One region of the Kitasatospora sp. NPDC093558 genome, then DNA from elsewhere that is predicted to be linked to it. Evidence: riboswitches for the same ligand, from Rfam matches in the RefSeq annotation. Region 1 holds a riboswitch; each other region holds the start of a gene.
The links. Region 1 has a riboswitch for cyclic di-AMP ahead of AB0O00_RS20740 (NlpC/P60 family protein). Riboswitches for the same ligand answer to the same signal wherever they lie in the genome.

Region 1 (6,443 bases):
CCTAGCCCACCCAGGGACCACCCGAGAGGACCCCCGATGACCGTCCCCGCCCTGACCGCCGAGACGCGTTGGCGCTGCACCCTGTGCGGCAACCTCACCCGCTTCGACCTGACCCGCACCGCGCGGGTGACCGAGTTCCTGCACTTCGACCTGGCCGGCGAGTCCAAGGTCGAGGAGACCGAGGTCCTGAGCGAGACGATCGAGTCGGTGCGCTGCCGCTGGTGCAACGCGGTGGACCAGGTCGAGCTGGTCGCCCGCCCGGGCGCGGACGACGCGACGGTCGAGGCCGAGCAGGGTTGATGCCCCGCCGGTGCGGTGGACGGTGCACGGCGTGGCCGTCCACCGCACGGGACAATACAGACAAGACGCACGGAGCGTGACGACAGGGACGGCGGCCGCGGGGCCGCGCCCGTTGGACCAGGATCGGAGCCGAGGACGTGGTGGACGCAGCGAGGGAGCCCGCCGGACCGCAGGGGCAGCCCGCTGCGGAGCCGGCCGCCGGTGCGGCGGGCGCCGCCGCCGGGGCAGTCGCGTCCGAACCCGCCGCGGAGCCGGGCGCCGGCCGCCTTGTCGAGAAGCTCGACCGGCCGCTGCCGGAGGGCGTGCGCCGGCGCGTGGTCGGCCTGGCCGCCGACGCGCTCGGCGGGCTGCCGCCGGGTGAGCTGCCGCAGAGCCTGCGTCAGTACGCCAAGTTCACCCCGGCCCGGCGGGCCAAGTACGCGGCCACCGCGATCGCCGCGGCCCTGGAGTCGGAGCCGGCCTTCCGGGTGCGGATAGCGGAGCGGCTGCGGCTGGGCCAGCCGGATCTGGTGAAGGCGCTGGAGTCGGGCAGCGTCCCCGGCGCCGCCGATCCGATGGACGTCGCGGCCGCCGCCTACCTGGTGCGGTCGGCGGGCTGGAGCCGGCTGGTCGCCGAGGCCGGCGAGGAGGCCGAGCGGGCCGGCGCCGAGGGCGCCGCCGCGGAGGCGGCCCGGCTGGTGGAGAAGCTGCAGGCCGAGCTGGCCGAGGTGCGGGCCGCGGCGCGCGCGGACCTGGACCGGTACCGGGCCGAGTCCGAGGACGTCCGGCGCGAGGCCGACTCGCTGCGCAAGAAGGTGCGTTCGCTGGAGAGCGACACCCGCCGGGCGCAGGCCGAGACCCGTCGGCTGGCCGGTGAGCTGGAGGCGCTGCGCACGCAGGCGGCGGCCGAGCGCGGCGCGGCCGAGAGCGAGGCACGGCGGCTGCGGCACCGAGTCGGCGAGCTGGAGACCGCCGCCGAGCAGGGCCGCCGGTCGGCCCGCGAGGGTCGCAGCGTGGAGGACATGCGCCTGCGGCTGCTGCTGGACACCGTGCTGCAGTCGGCGCAGGGGCTGCAGCGCGAGCTGGCGCTGCCGGTGTCGCAGATCCGCCCGGCCGACCTGGTGGAGGCGGTGGTGCCGGGCTCGGCCTCGCCGCACGACGTGGCGCGCCGCGGGCTGGCGGAGGACGATCCGGCGCTGCTGGACCAGCTGCTGGCGATCCCGCAGGTGCACCTGGTGGTGGACGGCTACAACGTGACGAAGACGGGCTACCCGACGCTGCCGCTGGAACAGCAGCGGCTGCGGCTGCTGGGCGGGCTCGCGATGCTGGCCCAGCGCACGCAGGCGGAGGTCACGTGCGTGTTCGACGGGCAGGACCTGGACGTGCCGGTGATCATGGCGCCGCCGCGCGGGGTCCGGGTGCGCTTCAGCCGGACCGGGGAGACGGCGGACGAGCTGATCAGACGCCTGGTGCGGGCCGAGCCGCAGGGCCGTCCGGTCGTGGTGGTCTCGGCCGACCGGGAGGTCGCGGAGGGCGTGCGGAAGGCGGGCGCGCGCCCGGTCGCCTCGGTTCTCCTGCTGAACCGGCTGGCGCGGCCCTGATTCCGTGCCGATGGGGATGACGGCCGTTCAGCGTCCGGTTTGCGGTGATGTGCGGATTCGGTGAAGCCGCGCGGGAGGCTGGAGTTCACACAATCGGGGGAGTGGCGCAATGCCTGGATCTTCACTAGGGTCTGGCGTCAAACCTATTTTCCGGATTTCTCACCCGAACCGGTGAGTCCATGGAAGAAGGAGCCGGTCCCTTGGCCTCCCACCGCCGTCCCAAGCAGCCCAGCCGTGCGCGGGTCTCCGTGCTCACCGCTGCCGCTGCGACCGCGGTCGCGCTCTCCGCCCAGGTGGCCGCGCACGCTGCGCCGCAGCCGAACAAAACGGACGTCAAGGCGCAGATCGACGCACTCCAGCAGGAGCAGGAGCAGGCCGCCGAGAAGTACAACGGCGCCAAGGAGCGGGCCGACCAGCTGCGCAAGCAGGCCGACCAGCTGCAGGACCAGGTCGCTCGCGGCCAGGAGCAGATGACCCAGCTTCAGGTCGGCCTCGCGGGCGTGGCGGGCGAGCAGTACCGCACCGGCGGCATCGACCCGTCCGTCCAGCTGATGCTCTCCTCGGACCCGTCCGGCTACCTGGACAAGGCCTCCAGCGTGCAGCAGGCGACGGCCACCGAGACCGACGCGCTCAAGGGGCTGCTGGACCAGCAGCGCCGCCTGGACCAGGAGAAGGCCGAGGCCGCCGCGGTGCTGGCCTCCCTCGATTCGACCACCAAGGACCTGAACCAGGCCAAGGCGGACGTCAACACCAAGCTCAAGGCGGCCCAGGACCTCCTGAACTCGCTCAGCGCCTCCGAGCGGGCCGCGCTGAGGGCCCAGCAGGCCCAGGACGACCGCGCCTCGCGCGGCGCCGACCGGGTCGACCTCAGCAACCTGCCGCCGGCCAGCGGCTACGCGGCCGTGGCCGTGGCCAAGGCGATGAGCAAGCAGGGCTCGCCGTACGTGTGGGGCGCCACCGGCGAGAACACGTTCGACTGCTCGGGCCTGATGGTCTGGGCGTACGGCAAGGCCGGTGTCTCGCTGCCGCGCACCTCGCAGGAGCAGGGCCACTACGGCACCCGGGTGCCCTCGCTGGACCAGGCCCAGCCGGGCGACCTGGTGGTCTACGGCGGCGACATGCACCACGTCGGGATGTACATCGGCAACGGCATGGTGGTGCACGCGCCGCACACCGGTGACGTGGTCAAGGTGATGAAGGCCGACGCGATGCCGATCAACACGATCCGCCGGGTCTGACCCCCCGACACGCCGGGGCCGGCGGAACGGCCCTGTGATCCGTGCCACCTCCCTGGCGGGGGTGGCACGTTCGCTTGTGCGCGTTTCGCCCGTCAGTGCGTGACAAGTGATCAGCCTTGCGTACTGGTGCGATCACCTTCTGTCATCTTCACAAAACAACCTGGTTATTCTTCCGCCTTTTTTCTGACAAGGATTTGAACGGATCACGGTTCAGTTACTAGGGTCGTGCCCCGAACCACCGCACTGTCGATCGCCCAGCCAGGGTGGCGGCGGTGGTTCCCGCCGAGTTCGTGAAGCAGCGGGACGGGTCGAAGCGCCCGTCCGACAGGGGAGCCCAGTGGTTGGGGGCGCTGTGGAGCGGAGCCGGGGAACCACGTTCCTCCGGGGTGAATCGGCGCCAGGTCGGCCGCTGGAACGGCCGTGAGGCGTCGTAGGGCATGCTTCCGGCCCGAACCCGTCAGCTCACCCGGTAGGCGGACGTAGGAAGAAGGAGTCCGCCTTCGTGGCGTCCCATCGTCGTCCCAAGCCCGCCGGCCGAGCCCGAGTTTCCTTCCTGACCGGTGTCGCCGCCGCCGCCGTCGCCCTCTCCGCGCAGTCCGGCGCCCACGCCGACCCGACGCCGACCAAGGACCAGGTCAAGGAGCAGGTCGACCAGCTCAACGAGCAGGCCGAGGTGGCGACCGAGCAGTACAACGCCGCCCAGTCCAAGCAGCAGGAGCTGCAGAAGCAGGTCAGCGGCCTGCAGGACCAGGTGGCCCGCCAGCAGGAGCAGGTGACCGACCTCCAGGGCGGCCTCGCCCAGATCGCCGGCGAGCAGTACCGCAACGGGGGCATATCCCCGACCGTCCAGCTGATGTTCTCGTCCAAGCCGGACACCTTCCTCAGCCAGGCCGACGCCCTGAACCAGGCCGGCAGCACCCAGAAGGGTCAGCTGAAGGAGCTCCAGGACCAGCAGCGCAAGCTCGACCAGGACCGCAACGAGGCCCAGGCCAAGCTCGCCGAGCTGGACGCGACCACCCAGCAGCTGAAGACCTCCAAGGAACAGATCCAGGCGAAGCTGAAGGCCGCCCAGGACCTCTTCAACACCCTGTCCGAGCAGGAGCGCCAGGCGATCAAGGCGGCCGAGGAGAAGGCCGCCGCCGACGCCAAGGCCAAGGCCGACGCCGCGAAGGCCCAGCAGGCCGCCGCCGACCGCGCCTCCCGCGACAGCAGCCGCGCCGACCTCGGCTCGGCCCCGTCGTCCGCGCCCTCGTCCTCGCCGGTCGCCAAGCCGGCCGCCCCGGGCAGCTCGCGCGGCGCCGCCGCGCTGTCCGCCGCCGCCACCAAGATCGGCAGCCCGTACGTCTGGGCCGCCACCGGCCCGAACTCCTTCGACTGCTCGGGCCTGATGGTCTGGGCGTTCGACCAGGCCGGCGTCTCGCTGCCGCGCACCTCGCAGGAGCAGGCCGGCGCCGGCACCCGGATCGGCACGGACCTCTCCCAGGCCCAGCCCGGCGACCTGCTGATCTTCTACAGCGACGCCCACCACGTCGGCATCTACGCCGGCAACGGCCAGGTGCTGCACGCGCCCAAGCCGGGTGCGAGCGTGCGCTACGAGGCGGTCTCCAACATGCCGCTCTCGTCCATCGTGCGGGTCTGATCCCCGCTCGGCTTCCCGCAGGCCCGGCCTTCCTCTCGTGGAAGGCCGGGCCTGCGGCGTTTCCTTTCCTCGGGCTGGTGTCCGATTAATGGTCAAATATTCGTGTTGGGAGGGGTTTGGACTCGGTTGCCCGGACTCGCTAACGTCTGCCACCGGACTCCCGCTCCAGGACCGCCCGCTTCGGTGCGGCGGCGGGACCGGTCCGCAGGATTGGAGCAGCCGCCGCCATGCCCGTGCACCGCCGTTCCCAACTGCTCGCCCGTGCGCTGGTGCTGACCGCGGCCGCCACCACCGCCCTGGGCGTGACGACGAGCGGCAGTGCCCAGGCCGCCCCCGGCGCCCCGGACGCGCCCAGCCGCAAGGACGTCAAGGCCCAGGTCGAGCAGCTGTACAACGAGGCCGAACAGGCGTCGGAGAAGTACAACGCGGCCCAGGAGGCCCAGCAGCGGCTCCAGGGCGAGACCACCGTCCTCCAGGGCGAGATCGCCGCCGCCCAGGAGCAGCTCAACCAGCTGCGCGGCGACCTCGCCACCGTGGCGGGCGCCGAGTACCGGGCCGGCGGCATGGCGCAGACCGTCCAGCTGATGCTCGCCACCGACCCGGAGGGGTACCTCGCCCGCGCCCGGACCCTCGACCAGGCCGCCGAGCGGCAGAACGAGACGCTGCACGAGCTGGTGACCCGTCAGCGCGGGCTCGACCAGCGCCGCACCGAGACCGCCGCCAAGCTCGCCGAGCTGGACCAGGCCCGGCGCACCCTCGCCGACAGCAAGCAGGACATCCAGCAGCGGCTCGCCAAGGCCCAGCGGCTGCTCAACAGCCTGGGCGTGGCCGAGCGCGCCCGGATGGCCGCGCAGGACGCCCAGGAGGCCGAGCAGCGCGCCACCCGCGGCACCGACCGGCTGGACCTCGGCACCACCCCGCCCGCCTCCGAGCGCGGCGCGGCGGCGCTCGCGGCGGCGGTGCGGATGATCGGATCGCCCTACGTGTACGGATCCACCGGCCCCCGCGCCTTCGACTGTTCCGGTCTGATGTACTACAGCTGGCGGCAGGCCGGAGTGTCCCTGCCGCGCACCTCGCAGGCCCAGGCCTACGCCGGCCAGCGGGTGAGCCTGTCCGAAGCACGACCGGGAGACCTGGTGATCTTCTACCGGGACATGCACCACGTCGGCATGTACGCCGGCGGCGGGGTGATCGTGCACGCCCCGTACCCGGGGGCCCGGGTGCGGTACGAGAGCGTCAACGCGATGCCCGTCGCAGGGGTGGTCCGGCTCTGAGCCCGACCCTGTCCGCACCGGACGCGATACGGCCCTGCGTGCTGTCCCGCCGGGGCGCCCTGCTGCTCGCCGCCGGAGGGCTGACGCAGCTGTCGCTGCCGCCCGCCGTCCCCGCGGCGCCCGGCCCGGGGCCCGCCGGCGCGGACGAGCGGACGGCGGTGGCGGCGGTGCTGGACGGGCGTGCGCGCGAGCTGGCGCTGACCTCCGGACTGCCGCTGACCGCCCGCTACCGCAACCTCGTCCTCTCCCCGGGCGCGGCTCCCGGCCGGCTCACCGCCGCGGCCGACCTGGACGTCCGGGTCACCGGCTACGACGAGTACCCCGCCACGTACCCCCGCCGCCTCGCGCTGACCCGGGCCGACGGCTGGCGGGTCGAGCGCGAGGACGCCGCGAGCGGGCCGCCGGCGCTCTG
Region 2 (6,443 bases), on a different contig from region 1:
CCGCATGACGAGCGCCAGCGCGATCCCGCCGCCGAAGGCACCGATCATCAAGTACGGGATCAGCCGGAACAGCAGCGTGCCGGCCGCCGCGGCCGCCGCGGCCGCCGTCCGCCACCCGCTCGCCGCTCTGGACCGCCATCCGGCCTCCTCCGCCCGTCGCACCCATCCGCCGCGCCCGCCACATCCGCCCGGCGCCATCGCAGCACGCCGAAGGCCCGCACACCGAACAAATCGTCAACGAACGACCACTCCCGCCGCTCCACACGGCCTTCTCTTGATCTCCACGTCAGCTGGCTCTCATGGAGGTCTCACGGTCGCGGTGGATCGTGGTCCGACGAAGGACGCGTACCCGGGGGATGTGGAGCCATGACGGCGAAGGGCAAGGAAAGGCCGGGCGCGGCCCGGTGGTTCGGCCGGATGACGCTCCGGGGCCGGCTCGCGCTGTTCACCGCGGCCGCGGTGTCGCTGGCAGTCGTGGCCTGCGCGGTGGCCGGCTGGTTCGTCGCGCGCAACGAGATGGTCAACCAGGTCGACCGGACGCTGTCCCACGCGTGGACACCGGGGAAGCGGCCGCCGAGCGGACCGCAGCTCAAGTCCCTCGCCGACCTGTGCCACGGCACGGCCGGGCAGCCCTGGATGCCCAAGGGCGGCAGCATCCCCACGGTGATCGTCGCCGACGGCACCTCGTGCCCGCCGAACGACCCCCGCGCCGTGACCGTCGCCCCGGAGGACCTCCCGATCGCGGGCAGCGGGAGCACCGGACCGCACGCCGCCTCGCTGTTCCGCGACGGCCGGACCGCCGACGGCACCCCAGTGCGCGTCTATGTGGTCAGCATCGGCCCCGTCGGCTACGGCGGGAGCGGCGGGACCGGCCCCACCGCCGCCGTGGCGATCTCCCAGCCGCTCGAACCGGTGCAGGACGCGCTCACCGAACTCGCCCTGATCACCGCCGGCGCGGCAGCGGTCGTCATCGCGCTCGCCGCCGCGGGCGCCCTGTGGATCGCCCGCACCGCCCTGCGCCCGGTCGACCGCCTCACCCGCGCGGCCCAGCACATCGCCCGCACCCAGGAGCCGGGCATGACGATCGAGGTGTCCGGCCACGACGAGATCGCCCGCTTCGGCGAGGCCTTCAACGCGATGAGCACCGCCCTCGCCGGCTCGCTGGACAGCCAGGCCCGGCTCATCGCCGACGCCGGACACGAACTGCGCACCCCGCTGGCCTCGATGCGCACCAACGTCGACCTGCTGATCCGCAGCCAGGAGACCGGCCGCCCGCTGCCCGCCGCGACGCTCACCCGGATGCTCGGCAACATGAAGGCCCAGATGACGGAACTCTCCACCCTCATCGGCGACTTGCTCGAACTCTCCCGCCCCGCCGAGTCCCGCGATGCCAAGCCGCTGCCCGTCGTCGCCCTGCACGACATCGCCGCCCGCGCCGTCGAACGGGCCGAACTGCGCGGCCCCGCCCTCGCGTTCGGCGCCGACCTGGCCCCCTGGTACGTCCGCGCCGACCCGCACGCGCTCGAACGCGCCGTGATCAACCTGCTCGACAACGCGGTGAAGTTCAGCCCGCCCGGCGGACGGATCGACGTCTCCCTCGCGAACGGCGAACTCACCGTCCGCGACCAGGGCCCCGGCATCGCCGCCGAGGACCTCCCGCACGTCTTCGACCGCTTCTGGCGCTCGCCCTCCGCCCGCCAACTGCCCGGATCCGGGCTGGGGTTGGCGATCGTCGCCCGGACCGTCCGCGCCACCGGCGGCGAGGTCACCCTCGCACCCGCCGGCCCGGACGGCGGCACCGCCGCGACCGTCCGACTGCCGGGCGCGGCCACGCCCCCGCCCGAGACACCCCCACCCGCGAGCCAAAGCTGAGGCCACGACAGCGCCCCCAACGACAGCGACCGGCCCGGCACACGAGGTGGGCGTGAGCCGGGCCGGTCTGGGCGTGTCCCGCGCCCATGTCCGCCGGTGCGACGATCAACCGGTCGAGCGGTCACCCGACATGACCATCCCGGTTGATCTCTTCGCCCCGCACCCGCGGTGGTCCGTCATCCCCGGAAGGGGAGGTCAGAGAGCGACGCCGTGCGCCCGGAGGTAGGCGACCGGGTCGATGTCCGAGCCGTACTCCGGCCCGGTGCGGATCTCGAAGTGCAGGTGCGGGCCGGTCACGTTGCCGGTCGCACCGGACAGGCCGAGCTGCTGGCCGACGGTGACGGACTGGCCGACCGTCACGCCGATCGAGGAGAGGTGCGCGTACTGCGCGTACTTGCCGTCGGCGAGCTGGATCTCGACCTCGTTGCCGTAGGCGCCGTCGTAACCAGCCTTCACCACGACGCCGTTGGCGACGGCGCGCACCGGGGTGCCGGTGGAGGCGACGAAGTCCTGGCCGGTGTGGTGGCCGGAGGCCCACATCGAGCCGGCGACGCCGTAGGCCGTGCCGAGCTCCGGGTTGGCGACCGGGGCGACGTAGCCCGAGGTGGCGGCGACCGGAGCGGCGGCCGGGGCCTTGGCCGGCTGGGCCACGGTGGCCTGGACCTGCACCTGGGCACTCGGGGTGGTGGCCTCGGTCTGGACCTGCACCTGCGGCTTGGCGGCCGGGGCGGCAGGCTTCTGGGCCGGAGCGGCCGGAGCGGCCGGAGCAGAAGGCGCGGCCGAAGCAGCAGCCTGAGCGGCGAGCGCGAGCGACTGACCCGGGAAGATCAGGTCCGGGTCGGCGCCGACGACCGAGCGGTTGTGGTCGTACAGCGCCTGCCAGCCGCCCTCGACGCGCTTGGCCTCGGCGATCTTCGACAGGGTGTCACCACTGACGACCCGGTAGGCGGCGTCGCCGTGGGCGGCGGCCGGAGCGGCCGGGGCGGACGCGGCGGCGACCGGGGCGGCGGGGGTGCCGGGGGCGGTGGTGTGAGCCTGGGCGGTCAGCACGGAGACGAGCGGGAGGGCGAAGGAGACGCCGGTGACGGCGGTCGCGATGCCGATGCGGGCGGCGCGGGGCAGGGCACGACGACGAGCGTGAGCAGGCATGGAAGTTTCCTCTCCGACGCCTGCGAGGTGAGCTGTCGGGTTCGGGCTGGAGTTGCCCGGCCGCATGCGCGGCTTCACCCCAAGCCGGCCCTGGATTCCCGCGCCAACAGCGCGAATTCCGGTCCGGCGACTTACCTGTGGGTCCCCCGCTCCTGCCGTACAGAGTTCAGTGCGAGCCACCGGGCAGCGGCAGGACTCGGCGTTCCACCCGGTGGATCCGTCCGGGCTGGCCGGTCGGTCGCTGAACTAAAACTCATCCGTCCGGGTGAAGCAATGTCGATCTCTTGAAGCCACAACAACCCCCTCCAGCACGATGACGCTCCGAATGATCCAGGGCACGGTACGTGCACAATCCATTCACCGACCGCAACGGATCAACGACCCTCCGCCCACCAATCCACCCCTAAGTAGCCAGACGGCCACCCACCGCGACCCCCGGACGCACCACCGGTGACCCTTGTCACGTCCACCCCGCCGGGCGGAGGATCGGGCCGTGGCCACAACCAACGCCGGCACCCTGCGCCTGGGCACCGCGCAGGGGCGCTGGGTACTCCTGGCAACCGTGCTCGGATCCAGCATGGCGATGCTCGACGGCACCGTCGTCAACGTCGCCCTGCCCCGCATCGGCGCCGACCTCGGCGCCTCCCTCGCGTCCCTGCAGTGGACGCTGAACGCCTATCTGCTGACGCTCGCCGGGCTCATCCTGCTCGGCGGCGCGCTCGGCGACCGCTACGGCCGGCGCCGGGTCTTCCTGCTCGGCGTCGTCTGGTTCGCCGTCGCCTCCGCGGCCTGCGCCGCCGCGCCGAACATCCAGGTGCTGATCGCCGCGCGCGCCGTCCAGGGCATCGGCGGGGCGCTGCTGACGCCCGGTTCGCTCGCCATGCTCCAGGCGGTCTTCCACCCGGACGACCGCTCCGCCGCGGTCGGCCTGTGGTCGGGCCTCGGCGGCGTGTCGGCCGCGGTCGGCCCGTTCCTCGGCGGCTGGCTCGTGGACGGCCCCGGCTGGCGCTGGATCTTCCTGCTCAACCTGCCGCTCGCCGCCGCCGTCATCGCGGTCGCCACCCGCTACGTTCCCGAGAGCCGGGACGAGAGCGCCACCGGCCGCTTCGACGTGCTCGGTTCGCTGCTCGCCGCCCTCGCGCTCGGCACCCTCACCTACGCGCTGACGGCGGCCGGCGAGGGCCTCTCCCCCGTCGTCTGGGCCAGCGGCGTGCTCGGGCTCGTCCTCGGCGCGGCCTTCATCGCCGTCGAACGCCGCGCCCCCGAACCGATGCTGCCGCTCGGCCTGTTCTCCTCACGGCTGTTCACCGCCGTGAACCTCGTCACCCTCTGCGTGTACGCGGCGTTCAGCGGCGTGTTCTTCCTGCTGGTCGTCCAGCTGCAGATCGTCGCCCGCTTCTCGCCGCTGGTGTCCGGCCTGGCCCTGGTCCCGATCACCGTGCTGATGCTCGCGCTGTCCTCGCGCGCCGCACGGCTCGGCAAGCGGATCGGCCCGCGGATCCCGCTCACCATCGGCCCGCTGCTGTGCGCCGCCGGGGTGCTGCTGATGCTGCGCGCCGGCGCCGGCTCCTCCTACTGGACGGACGTCCTGCCCGCCGTCGCGGTGATGGGCTCCGGCATGACGCTGCTCGTCGCCCCGCTGACGGCGACCGTCCTCGCGGCCGTCGAGGTGCGGCACGCGGGCATCGCGAGCGGGGTCAACAACGCCGCCGCCCGCGCCGCCGGCCTGCTCGCGGTCGCCGCCCTCCCGGCCCTGGCCGGCCTGAGCGGCGACGCCTACCGGGTGCCGGCCGCCGTCGACGACGCGTTCCACACCGCGATGCTGATCTGCGCCGGACTCCTGACGGTGGGCGCGATCACCGCCTTCACCACCATCCGCGGCAACGTGCTGGAACCCGAGGACCACCCGGTCGCCGAGCCGGACACCGAGTGGTGCTGCGGCACCACCCCGCCCCTCGACCCCGGCCACGTCCACACGCACGAGGGCCCCGCCACCGGTCCGGCAGCAGGGCCCTCGGCAAGCTAACGCACCGTCAGAGAATGTCGGCCGGAGCGTACTTGGCCGCCTCCGGGTAGGCCGCGGCGACGGCCTCGACCTGACGGACGACCTCGGCCACCTGCGCACCGGCCGCACCGGTGAACGAGAGCCGGTCGGCCAGCAGCGCGTCCAGCGCGGCCCGGTCCAGCGGGATCCGCTCGTCGGCGGCCAGGCGGTCCAGCAGCTCGTTCTCGCGGGCACCGGCGCGCATCGCGAGCGCGGAGGCGACGGCGTGCTCCTTGATGACCTCGTGCCCGGTCTCCCGGCCGACGCCCGCGCGCACCGCGCCCATCAGCACCTTGGTGGTGGCGAGGAACGGCAGGTAGCGGTCCAGCTCGGCCTCGACGACGGCCGGGAAGGCGCCGAACTCGTCGAGGACGGTCAGGAAGGTCTCCAGCAGGCCGTCGAAGGCGAAGAACGCGTCCGGCAGCGCGACGCGGCGCACCACCGAGCAGGAGACGTCGCCCTCGTTCCACTGGTCGCCGGCCAGCTCGCCGGTCATCGACGCGTAGCCGCGCAGGATGACGGCCAGGCCGTTGACACGCTCGCAGGAGCGGGTGTTCATCTTGTGCGGCATCGCGGAGGAGCCGACCTGGCCCTCCTTGAAGCCCTCGGTGACGAGCTCGTGGCCGGCCATCAGGCGGATGGTCTTGGCCAGGCTGGACGGCGCGGCGGCCAGCTGGACGAGGGCGGTGAGCACCTCGAAGTCCAGCGAGCGCGGGTAGACCTGGCCGACGCTGGTGAGCACGTTCTCGAAGCCGAGGTGCCCGGCGACCCGGCGCTCCAGCTCGGCCAGCTTCTCGGTGTCCCCGCCCAGCAGGTCGAGCATGTCCTGCGCAGTGCCGACCGGCCCCTTGATCCCGCGCAGCGGGTAGCGGGCGATCAGCTCCTCCAGGCGCCGGAAGGCGACGAGCAGCTCGTCGGCGATCGACGCGAAGCGCTTGCCCAGCGTGGTGGCCTGCGCGGCGACATTGTGCGAGCGGCCGGCCATCACCAGCTCGGAGTGCTGCGTGGCCAGGCTCGCCAGGCGCACCAGTACGGCCACCGTGCGGTCGCGCACGTGCTCCAGCGACTGGCGGACCTGCAGCTGCTCGACGTTCTCGGTCAGGTCCCGCGAGGTCATGCCCTTGTGGATCTGCTCGTGCCCGGCGAGGTCGCTGAACTCCTCGATGCGGGCCTTGACGTCGTGGCGGGTGATCCGCTCACGGGCGGCGATCGAGCCGAGGTCGACCTGGTCGATCACCCGCTCGTAGTCGGCGACGGCGCCGGCCGGCACCTCGACGCCGAGGTCCTGCTGGGCCTTCAGGACGGCGAGCCACAGGTGGCGCTCGAGGACCACCTTGTGCTCGGGGGACCAGAGCTGGGCCAGGGTCGCAGAGGCGTA
Region 3 (6,443 bases), on a different contig from region 1:
CAGCGGGTCCTCGATGGAGACCAGCGGGTACGAGGCGACGAGGTCGGCGTAGTACTCGATGAGCTCGGCGGACGAGAGGGCCTTGCCCTCGAACTGGTAGGCGCCGTCCTGGTAGAACTCGGAGGCGGCGACGTCCAGGGCCAGCGCGACGTCGCGGCCGGGGACGTAACCCGCCTTCTGGATGGCCTCGGTGATGAGGTCCAGGGCCTCGCGGTTGCTGTCCAGGTTCGGCGCGAAGCCGCCCTCGTCGCCGAGGCCGGTGGACAGGCCGCGCTCCTTCAGCACGCCCTTGAGGGTGTGGTAGACCTCGACGCCCCAGCGGACGGCCTCGGAGAAGGACTCCGCGCCGATCGGGGCGATCATGAACTCCTGGATGTCGACGTTGGAGTCGGCGTGCGAGCCACCGTTGAGGATGTTCATCATCGGGACCGGCAGGACGTGCGCGTTCGGGCCGCCCAGGTAGCGGAACAGCGGCAGGTCGCTCGCCTCGGAGGCGGCGTGCGCGACGGCCAGCGAGACGCCGAGGATGGCGTTGGCGCCGAGCGAGGACTTGTCCGGGGTGGCGTCCAGGTCGAGCATGGCCTGGTCGATCAGGCGCTGCTCGGTGGCGTCGTAGCCGACCAGCTCCGGGCCGATCTGCTCGATGACGGCCAGGACGGCCTTCTCCACGCCCTTGCCGAAGTAGCGGTTCTTGTCACCGTCGCGGAGCTCCAGCGCCTCGAAGGCACCGGTGGAGGCACCCGACGGGACAGCGGCACGACCGGTGCTGCCGTCGTCGAGGCCGACCTCGACCTCGACCGTGGGGTTGCCACGCGAGTCGAGGATCTCACGGGCTACGACGACATCGATGGACGGCACGAGGCATCTCCTTGCGGAAGCAGGGTCCCGCTGACCAGTGGTGCGGTCGGCGGGATGATTGCGGAGTCGTTACGACCAGAGCCTAACCGCACGGGGTCGCGGGGCCACGCCGACCTCGGTCACGTCTCAGCGTGTGGCCCGGCTACTTACCGGTAGTTCACCTGACGATCCCGGGAAAAGGGGCGGAACCGGACGAAGGGGGGCCGATCCGGGGTCGGCCCCCTCCGTGGCGTGTCGCGCTGTGGCGTGTCGCGCCGTGGCGTGTCGAGCCGTGGCGCGCCGGCTCCGGCCGGCGTCAGCCGAGGTGCAGGACCTGGCCGGGCATGATCAGGTTCGGGTCGCCGCCGACGGTGCCGCGGTTGCCGTCGTAGACCGACTGCCAGCCGCCGGGGACGCCCTGGGCGGCGGCGATGCTCGACAGCGTGTCGCCGGCGTGGACGGTGTAGTCGTGGCCGCCCTGGGGAGCGACGGCTGCGCGCGGGGCCTGCTGCTGCGGCTGGGCGTACTGCTGCTGGGCCTGCTGCTGCGCGGCCTGCTGCTGGGCCTGGCCCGCGTACTGCTGGTAGACGCCCTGGTGGCTGGTCCAGTACCAGGTGCCGTTGTTCTGGTACCAGTACACCTTCGCGTCGGCGTCCCAGCCGGCCTTGCCGGAGAAGCCCGGGGCCTGGGGCTGGGCCTGCTGCTGGGGCTGGGCCGGCTGGGTGTGCTGCTGGTACTGCTGCTGCACGGGCTTCTGAGCCGGCTTCGGCTGGGCGGGCTTCGGCTGGGCCGGCTTCGCCGCGGGCTGCTGCACCGGCTGGGAGTGCTGCTGGGCGGCGGGCTGGGCGTCCGAGGTGTCGACGTCGGCCGCGGGGCCCCCCTTCGACAGGCCGGCCTTCTTCGAGCAGACCGGCCACGCGCCCGGCCCCTGCGAGGCCAGGACCTTCTCGGCCACCGCGATCTGCTGGCCCTTGCTGGCCTGGTTGGCCTGCGCCGCGTACGCGGTGCCGCCGAACGCCTTCCAGGTGCTGGAGGTGAACTGCAGGCCGCCGTAGAAGCCGTTGCCGGTGTTGATGCTCCAGTCGCCGCCGCTCTCGCACTGGGCGACGGAGTCCCAGGCGGTGGTCGGGGCGGCGGAGGCGCCGGTGGCGGTGAGGATCGGCATCGCGAGTCCGACGCCGGCCACTCCGGCGACGGCGATGGCCTTCTCGGTCTGGGTGCGACGGCGGTGACGACCGGTTCCAACGAACAGCATGAAGGGGTCCCTCTCCGCACGCCTGCGAGGTGAGCTGTCGGGTTCGGACCGGGAGGTGGCCCGGCCGCCGTCTGCGGAAACGATTCCGCTCGGGCGGCTTCACCCCAAGCCGTGGAGGAACGGCAACAAACCTGGTTCCCCCGCCCCTGCCCAGGGTTCTGGTCGGTTTCCCGTGGTGCGGCGGGCAGGACTCGGCGTTCCGCACTCGGGGTCCGCAGCTGCGAACTCCAGGGAGAGTAGACAGATCCTCAGACCAATCACAAGCTCATATCGCAGACATCACACAGAAATCACGGCGCGTGGTCGATCGCCTACCAACGGCGGTTGTTTGTCCGGATTGATGGGTGTTCATGCTGCCGGACACGCCCGCTTCGCGACGTTCCGTCAGTGTGTCGGAGCGTCCGGGCGGGCGTGCGGCGAGCGGCTCTCGGGACTGAATTCGACCGGAAGTTCGCGCAATCCGCGCATGATCAGGCCACCTCGCCACCGCAGATTCTCCGGGCTTTCCGCCAGTTCGAGATCGGGCAGCCGGGACAGCAGCGTGGCCAGCGCCGACCGCCCTTCGAGCCTCGCCAGCGGGGCGCCGATGCAGTAGTGGATGCCGTGCCCGAAACCCAGGTGCGGGTTGTCCGTCCGGGCCAGGTCCAGGGTGTTCTCGTCCGAGAACCTGGCCGGATCCCGGTCCGCCGCCGCCAGTACCACCAGCACCGGGTCGCCGACCGGGATGTCCACCCCGCCGATGGTCAGCGGGCGGGTCGCGAACCGCCACGTCGCGAGCTCCACCGGCCCGTCGTAGCGCAGGAGTTCCTCGATCCCGGTCTCCAGCAGCGCCGTCTCGCCGCGTGCCACCGACTCCTGCAGGAGGCGGCGCTGCCCGGGGTTGCGCAGCAGCGCGTACGTCCCGTTGCCGATCAGGTTGACGGTCGTCTCGAAGCCGGCGAAGAGGAGGATGAACGCCATCGCGGCGGCCTCGTTCTCGGTGAGGTGCTCGCCGTGGTCGCTCGCCCGGATCAGACCCGAGATCAGGTCGTCCCCGAGGTCCGCCCGCTTCCGGTGGATCAGCTCCAGCAGGTACGCCCGCATCCGCTTCACCGCCCGGCCCACGCCGCCGCGTTGGCCCCCGCCATGTCGAATCATCATGCCCGCCCAGTCGCGGAAGTCGTCCTGGTCCTCGGCCGGCACGCCGAGCAGGTCGCAGATCGCGTAGATGGGGAGCGGGAACGCGAACTCGTGGATGAGGTCCGCCGAACCGCGCTGCGCGAAGCCGTCGATCAGGCGGTCGGTGAGCTGCTGCACCCGCGGCTCGAACTCGGCCACCCGGCGCGGCGTGAACGCCTTCGACACCAGGCGGCGCAGCCGGGTGTGGTCCGGCGGGTCGATGTTCAGCAGGTGCGTCATCAGGTCCGCCTGCCGCTCCCCCGGGATCCCGACCCGGCCGGTGCGGTGCGCCTGCTCGCTGTGGTGCGCCGGGTTCTTCGACAGCCGGCCGTCCGCCAGCGCCTGGCGCGCGTCCGCGTACCGCGTCACCAGCCAGGCCTCCACCCCGCTCGGCAGCGTGGTGCGGTGCACGGGGGCGTGCTCGCGCAGCCAGGCGTACGCCGGGTACGGGTCGGCGGCGAACTCCCACGTGAAGAGCGGCGGGCGGGTGGCGTCGGCGTCGGGCTGAACTGGCATGGCACGACCGTATCCGGTGGGTCGGGGGCACCCCGTCATCTACGGTGAGTGACCGGCTCGTCAACGGCCCGCGGACGGCTTCGCAACGGCCCGCCAACACCTCGTGGACAGTGCGTGGACGGGTTTTGGACAGCTCTTGGACGGGTGGCAGGCGTGAGCCTGGTCACCTGAGGGGTAATCCCTGTTGCGGAGGGTCAGGACCTGCCTACGATCCTCGGCAGAAATCGTGGGCGTCAGTGCGGACCGCCCACAGGGAGGAGCGCACCATGCGGGTCACCGGGGCAGTCGTCGTCATCGCGGTACTCGACGGCGGGTCGGGGGCCGACCTCGCCCGCCGCTTCACCGCGGCCGGCGCCGCCGGAGTGCTGATCGCCGACCAGCGGGTCGGCGTCGCCGAGGACCTCGCCGCCGAACTCGACCGGCCCGGCTGCCCCGTCGTCGGCGTCGGCGGGGACGTCCGCCGCCCCAGCGACGTCGCCGCGCTCGTCGACACCACCGAGAAGCACCTCGGGCCGATCGACCTGTTCTGCGTCGCCGGCCCGGACGGCGAGCGGATCGTCTCCCTCGCCGACCTGCCCGACCACCTCGGCCTGGAGCGCCTCGCCGAGCTCGTCGCCCTCGTCGGCGAGGCCATCGCCGAGGTCGTCCTGCCGCAGCCGCGGGCCGCCGTCCAGGACGCGGCCTCGGCGGCCTGAGGCTTCTCGCTCTACTCCGGCTTGAGACCCTCCGCCTCGCGGACGGCGTCCCGGTAGGAGCGCGCCGCCGCGCGCAGCGCCGCGTCCACGTCCACCCCGGCGTCGTGCGCCCGCTGCGCCACGGCCAGCAGCAGCCGGCCCGCGGACTCCTCCGTGAGCTCCGCGGGCAGCTCGAACGGCTCGTCCGGCACCCCCTCGAACCCGGCCCGGCGCACCCGCGACACCAGCTTCGCCGCGTACGCGAGCGACGGCAGACCGGCCGGCACGCCGTCCAGCACCGACTCGCGGTCCGCCTTCTCGGCCGCCTTCAGCTGCTCCCAGTTCGCCTCCACCTCGGCGGCGCCCTCGGCCTCGACGTCCCCGAACACGTGCGGGTGCCGGTACATCAGCTTCTCGACGATGTCGCCGGCCACGTCGTCGATCGAGAACGCCTCCGTCGGGTGCTCCTCCGCGATCCGGGAGTGGAAGAACACCTGGAGCAGGACGTCCCCCAGCTCCTCGCGCAGCGTGTCCCGGTCCCCCTCCTCGATCGCCTCGACCAGCTCGTACGCCTCCTCGACCAGGTACTTCACCAGGCTCGCGTGCGTCTGCTCGGCGTCCCACGGGCAGCCGCCCGGCGAGCGCAGCCGGTCCATCACCGAGACCAGGTCCAGCAGCCGGGCCCCGGGCAGGTCGTACGACCCCGGCAGCACCTCGATCTCCGGCACCTCGCCCGCGTGCTCCACCGCCAGGCGCGCCAGCGCCTCCGTCAGGCCCGGGTCCCCGTCGGGGCTGCCCAGCCACACCGTGGGCCCCTGGCCCGCGGGCTGCTCGGTCAGCAGCCGCGCCAGCGCCGGCGCCGAGTCCGGCGCCACGACCTCCACGTCCACCCCGGCCTGCCGCACCGCGGCCACCTGCGGATGCCCCGCGTCCCCCGCCAGCACCCGCCCCGCCAACCGCAACGCCTCCCACGCCGGCCACGCCAGCAACCCGGGGGCCACCCGGTGGGTGGTGGTGAGCAGGATCAACTTCGCGCCCGGAGAATTCATCGTCACACCCCGAACCTACCCGCCCCAGCCACCCCCTCCCCAGGCCCCGCCCACAATCGACTTCCTGCACTCCAGCCCCACACCCAGCGCGGGGTCGTCTTGCCCGACCTCCTGCGCCCGCTGCACTCCAACCCGTGCAGCGTCCTCACACAGAAAGTCGGCCCCACCGACTTCCTGCGCCGCTGAAGCCCCGCTCGCCCCCGCCCCCACCCGCGGCCTTGCGCAGGAAGTCGACCCATCCGACTTCCTGCGCCACCAACGCCCCCGCCCCTGCCGCCTCCCCACGCCCGCATCACTTGCGGCCCCGCACAGAAAGTCGGCGCCATCGACTTCCGGCGCTGATGCTCCGTTCTCCCGCCCGCCCCACCTCCGCACCGCCCCCACCAGCAGCCTTGCGTAGGAAGTCGACCCATCCGACTTTCTGCGCCGAGGAAAAGATAGGACACGAAACACCAGCCTCCTGGGGCAGCGCCAGGCGGCCGGGAGCCGAGTGGCGGGCGCGAGAAGTCGGGCGGGCCGACTTCCTGCGCCGAAGACATGGGCGAGCCCATCGCAGGGCACTGCACCAGAAGTCGACGAGCCCGACTTCCCACGCCGGGCCCCTGGCGCAAGGCACACAGCCACCGCTCGGCACCTTTCCCGGCCCTCGCCAGAGGCGAACCCGCCGCGTCAGAGGTCGGCGGGGTCGACCTCTCGCGGCGGCGTCGGAGGCAAAGCCAACCAGCGAGCGCTCGGCACCTCCCGCGGCCCTCGCCACGGACGAACCCGCTGCATCAGAAGTCGGCGGAGCCGACTTCTCGCGGCGGCGTCGGAGGCAAAGCCAACCAGCGAGCGCTCGGCACCTCCCGAGCGCGACGCCAGCGGTGAGCCCGTCGCACCACTCTGCGCCAAAAGTCGGCGAGGCCGACTTCTCATGCCGGGCCCCAGGCGCAAGGTCAACAGCTGCCGCTCGGC

Region 2: another riboswitch for cyclic di-AMP. It lies ahead of AB0O00_RS15975 (LysM peptidoglycan-binding domain-containing M23 family metallopeptidase); the one in region 1 lies ahead of AB0O00_RS20740 (NlpC/P60 family protein).
Region 3: another riboswitch for cyclic di-AMP. It lies ahead of AB0O00_RS09735 (transglycosylase family protein); the one in region 1 lies ahead of AB0O00_RS20740 (NlpC/P60 family protein).

Annotation. Positions count from the first base shown of each region.
Region 1 covers NZ_JBFBDY010000222.1:202-6,644, forward strand. The annotation lists gene AB0O00_RS20725 (hypothetical protein) at 37-300, shown strand; gene AB0O00_RS20730 (NYN domain-containing protein) at 438-1,880, shown strand; gene AB0O00_RS20735 (NlpC/P60 family protein) at 2,081-3,118, shown strand; cyclic di-AMP (ydaO/yuaA leader) riboswitch at 3,457-3,610, shown strand; gene AB0O00_RS20740 (NlpC/P60 family protein) at 3,621-4,757, shown strand; gene AB0O00_RS20745 (NlpC/P60 family protein) at 4,985-6,031, shown strand; gene AB0O00_RS20750 (hypothetical protein) at 6,070-6,443, shown strand, end outside.
Region 2 covers NZ_JBFBDY010000136.1:4,361-10,803, reverse strand. The annotation lists gene AB0O00_RS15985 (hypothetical protein) at 1-162, opposite strand, end outside; gene AB0O00_RS15980 (HAMP domain-containing sensor histidine kinase) at 367-1,872, shown strand; gene AB0O00_RS15975 (LysM peptidoglycan-binding domain-containing M23 family metallopeptidase) at 2,068-3,021, opposite strand; cyclic di-AMP (ydaO/yuaA leader) riboswitch at 3,024-3,203, opposite strand; gene AB0O00_RS15970 (MFS transporter) at 3,515-5,047, shown strand; gene purB (adenylosuccinate lyase) at 5,055-6,443, opposite strand, start outside.
Region 3 covers NZ_JBFBDY010000063.1:9,661-16,103, reverse strand. The annotation lists gene eno (phosphopyruvate hydratase) at 1-858, opposite strand, end outside; gene AB0O00_RS09735 (transglycosylase family protein) at 1,154-2,092, opposite strand; cyclic di-AMP (ydaO/yuaA leader) riboswitch at 2,098-2,266, opposite strand; gene AB0O00_RS09730 (cytochrome P450) at 2,477-3,766, opposite strand; gene AB0O00_RS09725 (SDR family NAD(P)-dependent oxidoreductase) at 4,033-4,461, shown strand; gene AB0O00_RS09720 (MazG family protein) at 4,473-5,489, opposite strand.